Regions from separate parts of the Acetomicrobium thermoterrenum DSM 13490 genome, predicted to be linked through region 1. Evidence: riboswitches for the same ligand, from Rfam matches in the RefSeq annotation. Region 1 holds a riboswitch; each other region holds the start of a gene.
What was found. A riboswitch is a leader RNA that binds a small molecule or an ion and turns the genes downstream of it on or off. The one in region 1 is predicted to bind thiamine pyrophosphate.
Positions count from the first base shown of each region.

Region 2: linked by a shared signal. The riboswitch ahead of thiC (phosphomethylpyrimidine synthase ThiC) and the one ahead of BLU12_RS08975 (ABC transporter ATP-binding protein) in region 1 are both predicted to bind thiamine pyrophosphate.
Region 3: linked by a shared signal. The riboswitch ahead of BLU12_RS09510 (sulfide-dependent adenosine diphosphate thiazole synthase) and the one ahead of BLU12_RS08975 (ABC transporter ATP-binding protein) in region 1 are both predicted to bind thiamine pyrophosphate.

Region 1 is NZ_FNPD01000012.1:30,621-35,359, reverse strand. Features, by position in the region: gene thiW (energy coupling factor transporter S component ThiW) at 1-423, opposite strand, end outside; gene BLU12_RS08985 (ABC transporter substrate-binding protein) at 454-1,380, opposite strand; gene BLU12_RS08980 (ABC transporter permease) at 1,451-2,194, opposite strand; gene BLU12_RS08975 (ABC transporter ATP-binding protein) at 2,187-2,930, opposite strand; TPP riboswitch at 2,997-3,106, opposite strand; gene BLU12_RS08970 (ABC transporter ATP-binding protein) at 3,179-4,273, opposite strand; gene modB (molybdate ABC transporter permease subunit) at 4,270-4,739, opposite strand, start outside.
Region 2 is NZ_FNPD01000014.1:23,029-27,665, forward strand. Features, by position in the region: gene BLU12_RS09460 (MATE family efflux transporter) at 1-28, opposite strand, end outside; gene BLU12_RS09465 (ferritin family protein) at 206-682, shown strand; gene BLU12_RS09470 (type 1 glutamine amidotransferase domain-containing protein) at 759-1,298, shown strand; gene thiC (phosphomethylpyrimidine synthase ThiC) at 1,329-2,615, opposite strand; TPP riboswitch at 2,669-2,765, opposite strand; gene pdxS (pyridoxal 5'-phosphate synthase lyase subunit PdxS) at 3,065-3,841, shown strand; gene BLU12_RS09485 (2-oxoacid:acceptor oxidoreductase family protein) at 4,022-4,567, opposite strand; gene BLU12_RS09490 (thiamine pyrophosphate-dependent enzyme) at 4,574-4,637, opposite strand, start outside.
Region 3 is NZ_FNPD01000014.1:28,274-32,910, reverse strand. Features, by position in the region: partial or broken gene BLU12_RS09550 (ISLre2 family transposase) at 1-2, shown strand, start outside; tRNA gene BLU12_RS09545 (tRNA-Val) at 127-201, shown strand; tRNA gene BLU12_RS09540 (tRNA-Asp) at 218-294, shown strand; tRNA gene BLU12_RS09535 (tRNA-Phe) at 316-391, shown strand; tRNA gene BLU12_RS09530 (tRNA-Gly) at 433-507, shown strand; tRNA gene BLU12_RS09525 (tRNA-Cys) at 516-590, shown strand; tRNA gene BLU12_RS09520 (tRNA-Asn) at 605-680, shown strand; gene rnhA (ribonuclease HI) at 840-1,370, shown strand; TPP riboswitch at 1,496-1,593, shown strand; gene BLU12_RS09510 (sulfide-dependent adenosine diphosphate thiazole synthase) at 1,685-2,464, shown strand; gene BLU12_RS09505 (thioesterase family protein) at 2,618-3,025, shown strand; gene BLU12_RS09500 (4Fe-4S dicluster domain-containing protein) at 3,090-3,347, shown strand; gene BLU12_RS09495 (2-oxoacid:acceptor oxidoreductase subunit alpha) at 3,325-4,470, shown strand; gene BLU12_RS09490 (thiamine pyrophosphate-dependent enzyme) at 4,467-4,637, shown strand, end outside.

The sequences.
Region 1 (4,739 bases):
GCTGCTTAAGAGAAAAGCCGGCATCACTAACCATAAAGTAGCTTCTTTGCCGATCGATGGGGCTAAGATGTAGACGCTTAAAATCGCTCCGATGATGCCGGTACCGACGGGCTCTGTTAAAGCTGCGTACAGTTTCTTGTCCTTGAAGACCTTTGCCGTTATGCCAACTACCAAAGCGCCGGGTATGCTCCCAGGAAAGGCAAAAAGGGTCCCCGTACCCAAAGCGTTTCGTATTATGCTCGTAGTCAACGCTGCGCCTCCTGCCCACCAGGGGCCGAGAAGCACTCCCGCTATGGCATTTATGGCATGCTGAAAGGGGAAACAGCGTGTCGGACCGACGGGAATGCTCAATCCCGAAAGGAGAACGGCCATTGCGGCGAACAAGGCCGCTAAAATTAGATTTCTTAGCGCGGTCTTTGTCATTTTACATTCCTGCTTTCTTCTCCAGAATCTTTAATCCTTCCACAGGAGAGGCTCCACATCTACGGGGCGCTCGATGAGGCCGACTTTATGCGCAAAGTCGGCAAAGGTCCTCCAGCGTTCTGCATCCAAAATTTGGCTTTCAGCATAGAAGGGCAGTGTCTTCTCGAAGGCCAGCTTTTCGAGCTTCTCATCGGATTCCGGGACGGCCTTCAAGTATACCGCAAGTGCCTCCTTCGGATTTTTTAAGGTGTATTCAGTTGCTCTTGAAAGGGCTTTTCTGATGGATCTTATAGCTTCCGGATTTTTCTTTGCGAAAGTGGGGTTGGCAACGACGACCAATTCGTCATAATCGGGAAAGCCGTGTTCTTCCAGGGCAAAATAACCGGGTTTGTAGCCTTTTAATTCCAGTTCCACCACTTCGTAGTTTCTAAAGCCGCCCATGACTGAGTCAACTCTTCCCGATACGAGGGAAGGCACAATAGCAAATTCTACGTGCACCAGGTCGTAATCTGTCACTTCGTTGAGCTCGCAAAATGCCTTAGCCAACACGTCCTCCATTCCGGCAACAGTATATCCCATGGGTTTGCCATTCAAATCCTGCGGTTTATTGATGCCGCGTCCTTCGATATACAATACTGTGGAAAGAGGATGGCCAATAAGTCTGCCCACGACAAGCAGGGGTATTCCCTCCGATGCAGCTACCAATGCCTGCGGTTCGTAGCTTATGCCCAATTCCGCTCTGCCTGCTGCTGCAAGCTTGAGAGCATCGGCGCTTTCGGATGGGGGTATTATCTTTACCTCTAAGCCCTCTTCGTCGAAATATCCTTTCTGTTGTGCGACATATAGCGGAATGTGGTCCACGTTGGGAAACCAGTCCAGGATCAGGGTAATTTCCTTTCCCATCGCCGGGACCGCAAGAGCCAGGATCAACAAAAATGTCAAACACATCCGTTTCATTTTTACAACCTCCTATTCATGAATAATTATGTATTTACAGTTACCCAATGGAGCTTATGTCTCGAATCAGTCATTCCTTGTTGTTGAGCCAGAAGAGAAAGCGTTTCTCCAATCTGCTGACCAACAGCCAAAGCCCCATGCCCATTAAACTTAGCCAAACCAGTGCGGCGAAAAGCATATCGGTCCGCAACCTTGCGTTCATTTGAATCATCAAATATCCTAACCCCCTTTGAGCTCCCACCCATTCTCCCAGAACCGCTCCGATGGTGGCCACTGCCACTGCAACCTTAAGTCCTGAAAAAAAGGACGGCAGAGCAGCGGGCCAGTAGAGAAGCCTCATCTTTTTTCGGAAGGGGGCATCGAGGAGGTCGAAGATGATCTCCAGATCGGAATCGACCTGTTTAAAGCCAGAATATGTGGAGACCGTAAGGGGGAAAAAGATCACTATCGTTGCCATGACTATTTTGCTCAAAAGACCATAACCGAACCAAACGACCAAAAGAGGTGCCACGGCAAACACGGGGATCGCCTGAGAGGCGACCAGGAATGGCGTTAAGGCGGCATCTATGGAGGGATGTTTGAACATGATTATCGAAAGCGGCAGTGAGATGGCAAGGCTTAAACATAAGCCCAGGCCAATCTCCAGGGCTGTTACGAGGGCATGGCCGGCTAAAAGAGGAGTCTGCAATAAAGTTGTCTGTAGGACGATTGTGGGAGGGGGAAGTATGAATTTGGGTACGTCGAGAAGGCGTACCACAAGTTCCCATATGACCAAGATGGAGGTCATCAAAAGAAAGGGAGCCTTCCTATGCATCTACCAGCTCACCTCTCAGTATGGAGAATATTTCCTCTTCCATAGCGGCCAACTTTGGCCCCAGGCTTTGCCTGGGTTTAGGCATATCTCTCATGTCTATTTCTTTGATGATTCCTGTGGGCAGATGAGACAGCAAAAATATCCTGTCGGCGAGGAGGAGGGCCTCTTTGATGTCGTGAGTAATCATCAGGACGGTCTTTTCAAACTCTAGCTGGATGCGAAGGATTTCTTTCTGCAGCAACCTCCTGGTGAGGGCATCCAGGGCAGATAGAGGCTCATCGAGGAGCAGTATTTCTCTGTCGAAGAGAAGAGTTCTCACCAGTGCCGCCCTTTGGCGCATTCCTCCCGAGACTTGATAGGGAAAGTAATCTTCAAATCCCGACAGGCCGAAACGGGACAGGAGGCCGATGGCCTTATTGCGTTCCCTTTGAAGGTCTTTGCCCAGGACTTTTGCAGGGATCAAGACGTTATCCAAAAGGGTGGACCAAGGCAAAAGCAGGTCCTTTTGCAGCATCATAGCGGCTTCGTCCTTCAGATCGCTAACCTTCTCGCCCTTCCATTCGATATGGCCGCTGTCTCTTCCTTCTATCCCGGCTATGACTCTGAATAGAGTGCTTTTACCGCACCCCGAGGGGCCAAGAAAGACGACAAAGCTTCCGCGTTCGGTGGAAAAATTTATATTCCTGAACACCGTCAGGTTAGGATAGATCTTTGTGATACCGCAAACCTTCAACAAAAATTGCCGACCTCCTCTTTTAGGATCAGTCGGCATGCAGGGAAAGGCTGCACTTTAAATTGATATTGCAAAATTTTTTACCTTCCCTCCGCCGGCATGACCCGGATCAGGTTCTAAGGGTCGAAGCTGTCAAAAGCTTCCTCTCAGTCGGTTACCCGACTCCCCCGGGACTTGTGTTTTCATTCTATCACAAACTTTGCATTTGAGAAGGGCCATGTATCTTAAGGCACTTCACGAGGGGCTATCGATCAGTTCGCAGAACAACCCTCCTCATCCGTCAATACCGTTATGCTCGACGGTTTGATGCTGAAAAATATGGGATGCCCCTCCCGCAGGTTTAGGGTTAGGTATGAATCTTTAGAGTACTCCGCATGCCACTCTACATCGGCTCCGAAGATATAGAGTCTGACGGATCCGTTTAACTCCATTTTCTCCACTATCGTTCCCTCCTGTGTGTTAGGTTGCAGTTCATGATCCACGGGAAGATTGGGATAAATGAGTTTTATCTGGTCGGGAGGGATGAAAACCGTCGCCTTACCTGCGGTCAACTCTTTAGAGGGCGAGAGCCTCAACCTCCCCTTTTGCCATGTGAACCAGTGATAGCCGTCATTTATTGCTATTTCGCCTCGTATTAAAGTTCCCCATCCCAGGGAATGCCAAATGTTAGCCTGACTTAAAGGGTCCCAGAGCTTGCTTGCCTCGAGGTCGGCCATTATCGATCCGTCGCGCATGATAAAGACCCTATTAGCCAGAGAGCAGACGTCCTCGATGTCGTGGGTCACGTATAGAATTGGAGTTTTGACCCTTTCGAAAAGCTTTTTCAGCTCTCTTCTCAACGCCCGACGCAACGGTCCTTCGAGGGCGCTGAAGGGTTCATCTAAGAGCAAAAGATCAGGTTTTGGCGCCAAGGCCCTTGCCAGCGCAACGCGTTGCCTCTGTCCACCGGATAGTTGATCGGGCATTCTGTCGTAAAATCCTTCGAGCCTCATGGCGTCTAGCCAACTTTTTGCTAAGCGCCACCTATTCGGCCCCTTTAGGCCATATGCGACATTTTCCAAGACCGTCAGATGGGGAAATAGGGCAAGCTCCTGAAATACCAACCCGATCTTTCTCTTTGCCGCCCTTATAAAGACGGAAGAGGAAGAGTCGTATAAAAGGCGATCCATGAGGTTTATGCGCCCTTTGTCGGGCTTTACTATGCCTGCCAGTATTTTCAGGGTTTGACTCTTTCCGGCACCGCTGGGGCCGAAGAGCACTCCTATCTCCTCTTTGAGTCCGAGTGAAACGTCAAGACTAAAATTGCCTAATCTTTTGAAGAATGTAGCCTCTAAACAATCTTTCACGCCTTACCTCCCATCCTCTTTACAATCAATAGGCTGGCAATTCCCAATGCCGTCAGCAAGATGGCAGCAATATTTGCCTCAAAAAAACTCATGGATTCTACGCTGCTGTATATGAAAAGCGGCAAAGTCTGGGTTCTGCCGGGTATGTTCCCCGCTATCATTAAGGTTACGCCGAATTCCCCAAGGGCTCTCATGGAGGATAAGGCAAGTCCTCCGATGATGTAAGGTTTAGCCAGGGGGAAGGTCACCCTCCGAAACACCTTGAATTCGCTGTCGCCAAGAGTGCGGGCTGCCGCTTCCAGCTTTTCGTCTACAGCGCTGAAACCCGATTTAGCGGCCTGTATCATTATCGGAAGGGCGGGAAAAAGAGGAGCTATGACGGCAGCGGTAAAGGAAAAAAGTATATTTGCCTCTTTCAGATACGGGATACGTCCCAGCGCCATGAGAAGGTATAAACCTACAACGG
Region 2 (4,637 bases), on a different contig from region 1:
GTTCTGTTTTTTCGTCGACATTGATCATCCAATTCCCCCTTTCGTGCTAAAATGCATACAATATTCGCCCATTGCCGTAACCCTATTATACCACATGCTTCGAAAGTAGCGAAGACGTCCTCACACTATTGATACAATATAAAGCGACGTGATATGATTAATACATTAGAATTATGTTAAATAATTTAAGGGAGGCGAGGAGAAAATGTCAGAAAGCAAATTCGATTTAAAAAGCGCACTTGCCTATGCAATTCACGCTGAGATTCAAGCAAACGAATTCTATACAACATGGGCAGAAAATGCCAGGACACCGGCCTTGAAAAAGGAAATATCGGAACTTGCCGACTGGGAAGATACGCACAAAAAGACGCTATCGAAATACTATCAGGAGTTATTTGGCGAACCCTTTACTCCGGATCCAAATGTAACGGTTGATCCTGCCCTGCGCGTGCAGGCCGACGAATTTAAAGACTACTATTCCTTATTGCGGCTAATATCTACGGCCTACCTTTCAGAGATGCGAGCAGCAGAATTTTACGAAAAACTGGTAGAGGAAGTGGATTCCCAAGAGACCAAGGCAATGTTCAATGACCTGGCTAAAATGGAAAGAGGCCATATGGATTTCGTGAAAAAACGCTACGACGAACTTAGGGGTGAATTGGAAGGAAGATTGATGCTATAGACACGCCAGACCTTGCAAAAGTTTGGCAGATCAAATAAAATAAGTATTGCCAAACATTTGTCAGGAGGTGGAGCGTATGTCGAAACTGACGGGAAAACGTTTTCTCTTCTTCGTAGATGAAGAATACGAAGATCTGGAGCTTTGGTATCCCAAAATCAGATTGATAGAAGAAGGCGCCGAAGCAGTAGTTGCGGGTCCTGAAAAGGGAAAGTTGTACAGGGGCAAACACGGTTATCCCTGTAAAAGCGATGTGTCTTTCGAGGAAGTCAATCCCGACGACTTCGACGGCATAGTCATACCGGGCGGATATGCCCCCGACAAGATCAGGAGATATCAAAAGGCTCTCGATATCGTAAGAAAGCTAAATGAAGCCAACAAAGTCGTGGCTTTCATCTGTCATGCCGGTTGGGTTCCTATTTCGGCTGGAATACTCAAAGGAAAGAAAGCCACGTCAGTCGGAGCGATAAAAGACGACATGGTGAACGCCGGCGTGAATTGGGTAGATGAGGCAGCAGTAGTGGACGGAAACCTCATAAGCAGCAGAACACCTAACGACCTTCCCCAGTTTTGCAGGGCCATCATCGAGAAAACCTCACCGAGCGGCTGTTGTCGTTAAAATAAAAAAGGGGCGTGAACGCCCCTTTTTTTATTCCCTCGACGGCAAAACCTGCCTGCTCAATTTAACAGCACAAAGTTTTCCGCACATGGTGCAAGCTTCCCTGTCGCTTGCAAGGTGTGATTTAATTCGGACCAATTCCGGATCCAAAGCCTCGGCGATCATCGATTCCCAATCCAAATTTCGTCTCGCCAACGATATCCTTCTGTCCTGGTCACGAGCACCTTTAACGTCTTTAGCAAGGTCACCAACGTGAGCTGCCAATTTCGAGGCGATCACTCCGAGATATATGTCATTTTCATCGGGAAGACCGAGGTGCTCCGCCGGAGTCACGTCGCATAGAAAATCGGCTCCCGCCGATGCAGCTATTGCTCCGCCTATCGCTCCGGAAATGTGATCATATCCGGCTGCTATATCGGTAGGAAGAGGCCCTAAAACGTAAAAAGGCGCCTCGTCAGTGAGACGTTTTTCAAGCTCTACATGAGGTTTTATGTGCTCTATCGGCACATGTCCCGGACCTTCTATCATGGCTTGCACTCCCCAATCGTTAGCCCTCCTCGCTAAATGAGCTAAGACCATCAGCTCCGCCAATTGGGGTTCGTCTATGGCATCCGCTATGGCTCCCGGCCTAAATCCGTCTCCCAGACTTAATACCACATCGTAACGTTTGGCTATCTGAAGCAAATCATCGAAGTATTCGTAAAGAGGGTTTTCCTGTCTCGTTTTTTCCATCCAATACAACAGGATTGAACCTCCTCTGCTCACGCAAGGCATGATGCGCTCTGCACCTCGCAAAAACTCCACCGACTGTCTGTTGACTCCGCAATGTACTGTTATATAATCGACACCTTGACGACACTGTTTTTCAATAGAGGAAAACAACCTCTCGACGCTAAGGTCCTCCAGAGGTCTGTCCTCCCTTGCCAATTCACTCGCCACGGCATAAATTGGAACAGCACCCACCATTATGGGCGATTTTTCCAAAAAGAACGCCCTTGCTGAATCAAGGTCGCCTCCAGTCGACAGATCCATGATGGAATCCGTACCGGCATCGAGGGCAGCATTCAGCTTACGACCTTCAAGCTCAAGGTCGCAGCATTCGTCGCTGGTACCCAAATTGGTGTTCACCTTGGTGGAAAGACCTTTCCCTATGCCCTTGATCCTTCTTATATCGTGGTTGACATTCTTGGGAATAACGACTTTGCCATGGGCCACCAAATCGCGAATAGTTTCTGGCGCAAGGCCTTCATCGTCTGCAACTTTCCGCATTTCCCCACTTATGATGCCAGCCATTGCCATTTCAAGTTGCGTACTCAATTAAAAATCCCTCCCGCTATTTTTTATGGGAAGGGAAAGGACATCACAAAAGTTCTTCTTTTGTCCGCCATTCCCTCCGCCAGCATTACCTGGATCAGGTTCTAGGGGTTCTCTCTCAGCTCACGCACATGAGCGCCCCCTGGCTTTTACAAATATAACATATTCTCATAAAAAAGTTTATGGAACAACGGGAAAAATCGCTATAACCATTTACATATTATTATAAGTTCATTATGCGACATCGATCAGTCCAAAAAACACGACTCTGCACATGTTTCTGGTAGGGTCCAAAATAGGATATAAACTCTCATGATTTGGCACTAACCAAAGATATAGCTCCCCCTTAACATAAAAGTGAAAAACTAAAAAAGGGGGAACTTGCAGTGAAAAACCAAATCAACTTCACCGACAAAGAAAATCTGGCAAAGCAATTCGTCGGAGGAGTCATCATGGACGTGACAAACAGCGAGCAGGCCAAAATAGCGGAGGATGTGGGTGCCGTGGCCGTTATGGCCCTAGAAAAGGTGCCTGCAGATTTGCGAAAGGAGGGCAAGGTGGCTCGAATGGCCGACCCTACAAAGATATTGGAGATAAAAAATGCCGTTTCCATACCGGTTATGGCCAAAGTGCGCATAGGACATTTCGTCGAGGCGCAGATCCTAGAAGCACTTGGAGTAGACTTCATAGACGAAAGTGAGGTCTTAACACCTGCCGACGACGAACATCACATAAACAAGAGAGAATTTAAAACTCCTTTTGTTTGCGGTGCCCGCGACCTGGGAGAGGCCCTGCGTCGAATTGCCGAAGGTGCAACCATGATCCGAACCAAGGGGGAAGCCGGCACGGGCAACGTAATAGAGGCAGTAAGGCATGTCAGAACAATCTATGCCCAATTGAAGAAGCTTTTATCGGCAAACGAAGAGGACCTGCCAACCCTCGCCGGTGAGCTGCGCGTTCCCTTGGAATTGCTGGAAACGTGTCGCGCAACAGGAGGGCTTCCCGTCGTCAACTTCGCAGCTGGCGGAATCGCCACTCCTGCCGATGCCGCTTTGATGATGCAACTGGGCTGTGATGGCGTCTTCGTCGGAAGTGGCATCTTCAAGTCGGAGAATCCTTCGATAAGGGCAAAAGCGATAGTAAAAGCCGTCGCAAACTTTAAAAAACCCGAAGTTTTGGCAGAGGTATCAACAGGACTCGGAGAGGCCATGGAAGGAGTTTTAATCTAACGCATCAGAAACAAAAGTGTCGAAGAGGCATAACAGGGATCACAAAGGCATAATCAAAAGCAAAGTCAATGGATGTTGTCAAAGATGTCCAAAGGCTTATCGACACACAATGAACAAAGAGCTTATTACAGCAAGAACAATAGAGAAAAACAGCTTTCCCTGAAATGCCTCTTCATAAAGCTAACGGCTAGAAATTAACTCATTTCCAACATCAATGCCTTTTTGTAGAATCTTAGCGTTTATATCCCGTATTTTTGGCGAGAAAGCCTCGGCCAAGGTTTGAAACAACGCCTCAGTCGAAATCGCCTTCAAGCAGCTGGCAACTATCCCCAGGGAAAGCACGTTCGCGCTCCTGGAAGAACCCATTTCGATGGCAGTCTTCGTTATGGGAAATCCGACAAATCTCGAATCCAGCTTGTATTTTGACGCGTCAATCAAGCCGGAATCGTAAACCACTTTGCAGTTTTTGTTTTCTATATCAAGATTCCGAACCAGGGCTTCCTCGGCCAAAACGACGACGATATCGGGGCTTAAGGCATAAGGGTATAGGATCTCGTTATCAGACATAACAACGTCCGTCTTTGTAAAGCCTCCCCTGGCCGATACTCCGTAAGCCTGCGTCTGAGAGGCCTTCAGCCCGGAAGCTACGGCAGCCTCGCCAAGCAAAGTACCGGCTAAAATCACTCCTTGACCACCAATTCCCGCAAAAATAACTTCGTATTTCATGGACGATCACTCGCTTTCAAGCTCGTTCCTTGCCCGAGACTGTATTTCCCTGTAGCGGGACAGGAAGGAA
Region 3 (4,637 bases), on a different contig from region 1:
AAAAGACGTTGCCCTTTAGGACACATGGGGAGTGGTTCCTAAAAATCCTACAAAAACTTGACGCGGTCTGCCGTCCCAATGAGATTGACAGAATTGCCGGGTCACGGTTATACTAATACGCGCTGAGGGCGGATAGCTCAGCGGAAGAGCACCTGCCTTACACGCAGGGGGTCATAGGTTCGAACCCTATTCCGCCCACCATGAGGCAGCAATATGCGGGGCTGTAGCTCAGCCGGTTAGAGCGCTGGCCTGTCACGTCAGAGGCCGCGGGTTCAAGTCCCGTCAGCCCCGCCATATTTTGACCAGGTGGCGAGAGGCGAGATAGCTCAGTAGGTAGAGCAGCGGACTGAAAATCCGCGTGTCCCCAGTTCGATTCTGGGTCTCGCCACCATTGAAAGAAAGAATAGAAGGCAAGAGGTAAGGTAGGAGAATGCGGAAGTAGCTCAGGGGTAGAGCACCACCTTGCCAAGGTGGGGGCCGCGGGTTCAAATCCCGTCTTCCGCTCCAGAGATCTCGGCGGCATAGCCAAGTGGTAAGGCAGGGGACTGCAAATCCCTTATACCCCGGTTCGAATCCGGGTGCCGCCTCCAGATAAAAAGCATACTCCGGCGTAGCTCAACCGGCAGAGCGGGTGGCTGTTAACCACTAGGTTGCAGGTTCGAGTCCTGCCGCCGGAGCCATAGAGATTAAGTCCGAAGAGGGCGTATATTTTATAGAATATCCCCCGCGAGTTCAATTGGCGGGGGATATTTGCATATTTGCCCTATGGATCTGACTGAAGGAAACTAAATGGAATCGTAGACTTTGTTTCGCTTTTTTAGTGGAAGGCCCTTCTGATTATGAAATGCGAAAGGCGGGAGATGATGACTTTCGAGGAAAAGGAAAAGAGAGAGGAATTGAAAGAGGTGACCATTTACACCGACGGTGCCTGTTTAGGCAATCCCGGCCCTGGAGGATATGGTGTAGTCTTGCTTTACAACGGCCATAGAAAGGAAATATCGGGAGGATTCAGGCTTACGACGAACAACAGAATGGAGATATATGCAGCTATAGCGGGATTGAGCGCCCTAAAGTGCAGGTGTAAGGTCAAGCTTTATACTGATTCGAGGTATCTCGCCGACGCTATGAATAAGGGGTGGGTAAAGAGGTGGAAGGCCAATGGATGGATGCGAAATAAAAAGGAAAGGGCTTTGAATGTCGATCTGTGGGAACAGCTGCTCCGGTTATGCGAAAAACATGAAGTGGAATTCCTCTGGGTCAGAGGACATGACGGAAATGTGGAGAACGAACGTTGCGACCAACTTTCCACGACTGCTGCCAGAGGCAAAAACCTCCCCATTGATCAGGGCTACGAAAATGCCGACCAATAACCCATTTTAAGAAGAGCGGATTTATGGCTTGTTTTGGAGTATGTCATTTGATTAAAGTCCTTTCAAAATATGTGATTTGTTTGACTAACTAGAGAGAAGGTAGTAGTATATTTTATACAGGAAAAATATATCGCCGGGGGTGCTTCGCGATGGCGGGGCTGAGAGCATACCCCTAGACCTGACCCAGGTAATGCTGGCGGAGGAAGGGCGAGCCGAAAAATTTAAATCAACCGAAAATCTAGATGTAAACCTAAAAAGCCGCCCAGGGGCGGCTTTTTATTATGGAAGATTAAATCTATAGGAGGTGCTTAAAGGTGAAGCTCGATGAGCTGGTTATAACAAAAGCCATAGTCGAAGGGTACTTCAAGAAACTAATGAATTGTTTAGAGCTCGATGTTGCCATAGTTGGCGGAGGTCCTTCTGGGCTGGTGGCAGCTCTTGAATTGGCCAAGGCCGGCAAGAAGGTGGCTCTTTACGAACGCAAGCTAAGCGTTGGCGGCGGAATGTGGGGAGGTGGAATGCTTTTTAATGAGATAGTGATACAGCATGAAGCCAAAGAAATCTTGGAAGGGGTGGGCGTCAATGTACGCCCCTATGAGGTCGAGGGATATTACACTGCCGATTCCGTTGAGGCCGTGAGCACATTGACGAGTAAGGCCGTGAAGGCAGGAGCGACGATATTTAATGCCCTTAGCGTGGAGGACGTAGTGGTGGACGATGAGGAGAGGATAAATGGGCTCGTTGTAAATTGGACGGCTGTGGAGATGGCAGGTCTTCACGTTGATCCACTGTCGATTCATTGCAAATATGTGATAGACGCTACGGGACACGACACCGAAGTGGTAAGAGTAGTGGCGCGCAAGATGCCGGGCAGGCTTTTTACGGCGACTGGCAACATTGAAGGCGAGAAGTTTATGTCGCCCGACAGGGCAGAAAAGTTGACAATAGTAAACACCCGCGAGGTATTCCCGGGTCTTTACGTGGCCGGAATGGCAGCCAATGCCACCTTCGGAGGTCCCAGGATGGGGCCTATCTTTGGGGGGATGCTGCTTTCGGGCGTGAAGGCCGCGAGGGAGATTTTAAGTAAAATTTAGCAAGTTTTCTTACGCCTCAATTTTTTGGTCGCGAGCGAATTTGATTGGCCCTAGGTTTTGCTCGCGACTTTTTTCCTGGCGGTCTGATCAATTGGAAGACAAGTGATATTGTGGTAAATTGAGACTAAATAAACGGTTCAGGAGGTGTTGTAGATGTTGGATATTTCTCAATTGGTTTCCCTTGGTTCGGAAAGGGCTATTAAGAAGACTGTTTCAGTCGATGATACCGTCGGCAATTCGTCGCTTTACCTTGAACAGTTCTTATCGACTTCTGCATGTATAAATATGGTCGTTAGAATGGCTACGGAAATGGTTGACCAGTCGCTGCCTCAGGGGTTCATATCCGTAGGCTATCACACCGAGATAACTCATGAAGAACCTACTATGATGGGAGCCGAAGTCTCTTACAAAGTTGTCTTGAAGGAGATAGACGGCAACAGATTGACCTTCGATTTTGAAATTAGCGATAAAAATGGGATTGTCAGTTACGGCAAGCATGTCAGAGCGGTAGTAAACTACACGAAATTGCTCGAAAAAGCCAAAGAAAGGATGAGTACCTAAACCTGGATGCTTTGTTGATCTCCTGGTCATAAAATCCGTCGATGTCTGAGAGGGGGGGTAAAGTATGCATTCCCATGAAGGCGAGATTGAAATAGCTGAGGGCAAGAAATTCATAATTAGGATAAGAAGGGAACGATGCAAGGGATGCGAAATTTGCATAGAATTTTGCCCCAAGAAAGTCTTTGAAGGCGACGAGCTCGGACATCCAATCCCGGAGAGGATTGACGAATGTATAGGTTGCGGAACTTGCGAATTGCGCTGCCCCGACTTTGCCATTGAGGTAATACCGAAGGAGTGTCATGATAGTGAAGAAAAAAGTTAAATTCATGTTGGGCAATGAGGCCATAGTGGAGGGTGCACTCCTGGCGGGGGCGACATTTTTTGCCGGATATCCCATAACCCCTTCGTCAGAGGTGGCCGAAAGGGCATCCAGAAAGCTCCCTCAGATAGGGGGTTGCTATCTTCAAATGGAAGATGAAATCGCAAGCATTGCTGCCATAATAGGTGCATCCATTGGAGGGGCCAAGGCCTTTACAGCCACATCGGGACCAGGTTTTTCCTTGATGCAAGAAAACATTGGCCTGGCCATCATGGCAGAGGTTCCCTGTGTGATAGTCAATGTCCAAAGGTCAGGCCCAAGCACAGGATTGGCCACCCGCCCAGCTCAGGCAGACATCATGCAGGCCCGCTGGGGACGCCATGGGGATCACTCCGTGATCGCCCTCTCTCCTGCCACTGTGCAGGAGTGCTTCGATCTCATGGTTCAAGCCTTTAATATGGCTGAAAAGTACAGATGCCCCGTCCTTTTCATGGCCGACGAAACGGTAGGTCACTTGCGCGAAAACTGCGTTCTCCGTTTAAGGGATGAAGTCGAGATCGTGAACAGAAAGAGACCCCCTGAAGGGCTTGAAGAATATTTGCCATACAAAGCCGACGACGATCTGGTGCCTCCCATGGTCACGCCGGGCAGCGATTATTTAACCAGATATCATTCCTCGACCCATAACGAAAAGGGCTTGCCCACAAGTTCTCCTCAGGAGGCGAGGAAACTGGTCAAGAGGCTTTACGACAAAATAGAGAAAAATAAAGATGATATCATAATGTACAGAGAATTTGACGTAACGAAGTGCGAATATCTGGTGATCTGTTTCGGCGGAGCCGTCAGGGCGGCCAGGCAGGCTGCGATAGAGGCGAAAGAGGAAGGACTGAGCGTAGGCGTACTACAGCTTCAGACGGTATGGCCTTTCCCTGCAGAATACATTAGCGAAATTTCCAAGGGCAAGCGAGGGATAATCGTTCCTGAGATGAACATGGGTCAGATAATCGGTGAAGTGCGAAAAGCCGTTCCCGACGAAATTCCGGTCCTTGGGGCAAATCGTTATGACGGTGAACCCCTGACGCCTAAGGAAATTATCCAAGTCTTGGGCGAGGTGGTATCGTTATGAGCAAAAGATCGTGTGAAGTCAGCTGGAAGGCCTTTTTGAGGGAAGAAAACCTGCCCCATCAGTGGTGTCCAGGTTGCGGCTACGGGGTGATCTTGAAGAGCATGCTTTATGCCTTCGAAAAGGGCGGCCTTGCTCCGAAAGATGTCGTTGTAGTTACGGGGATCGGC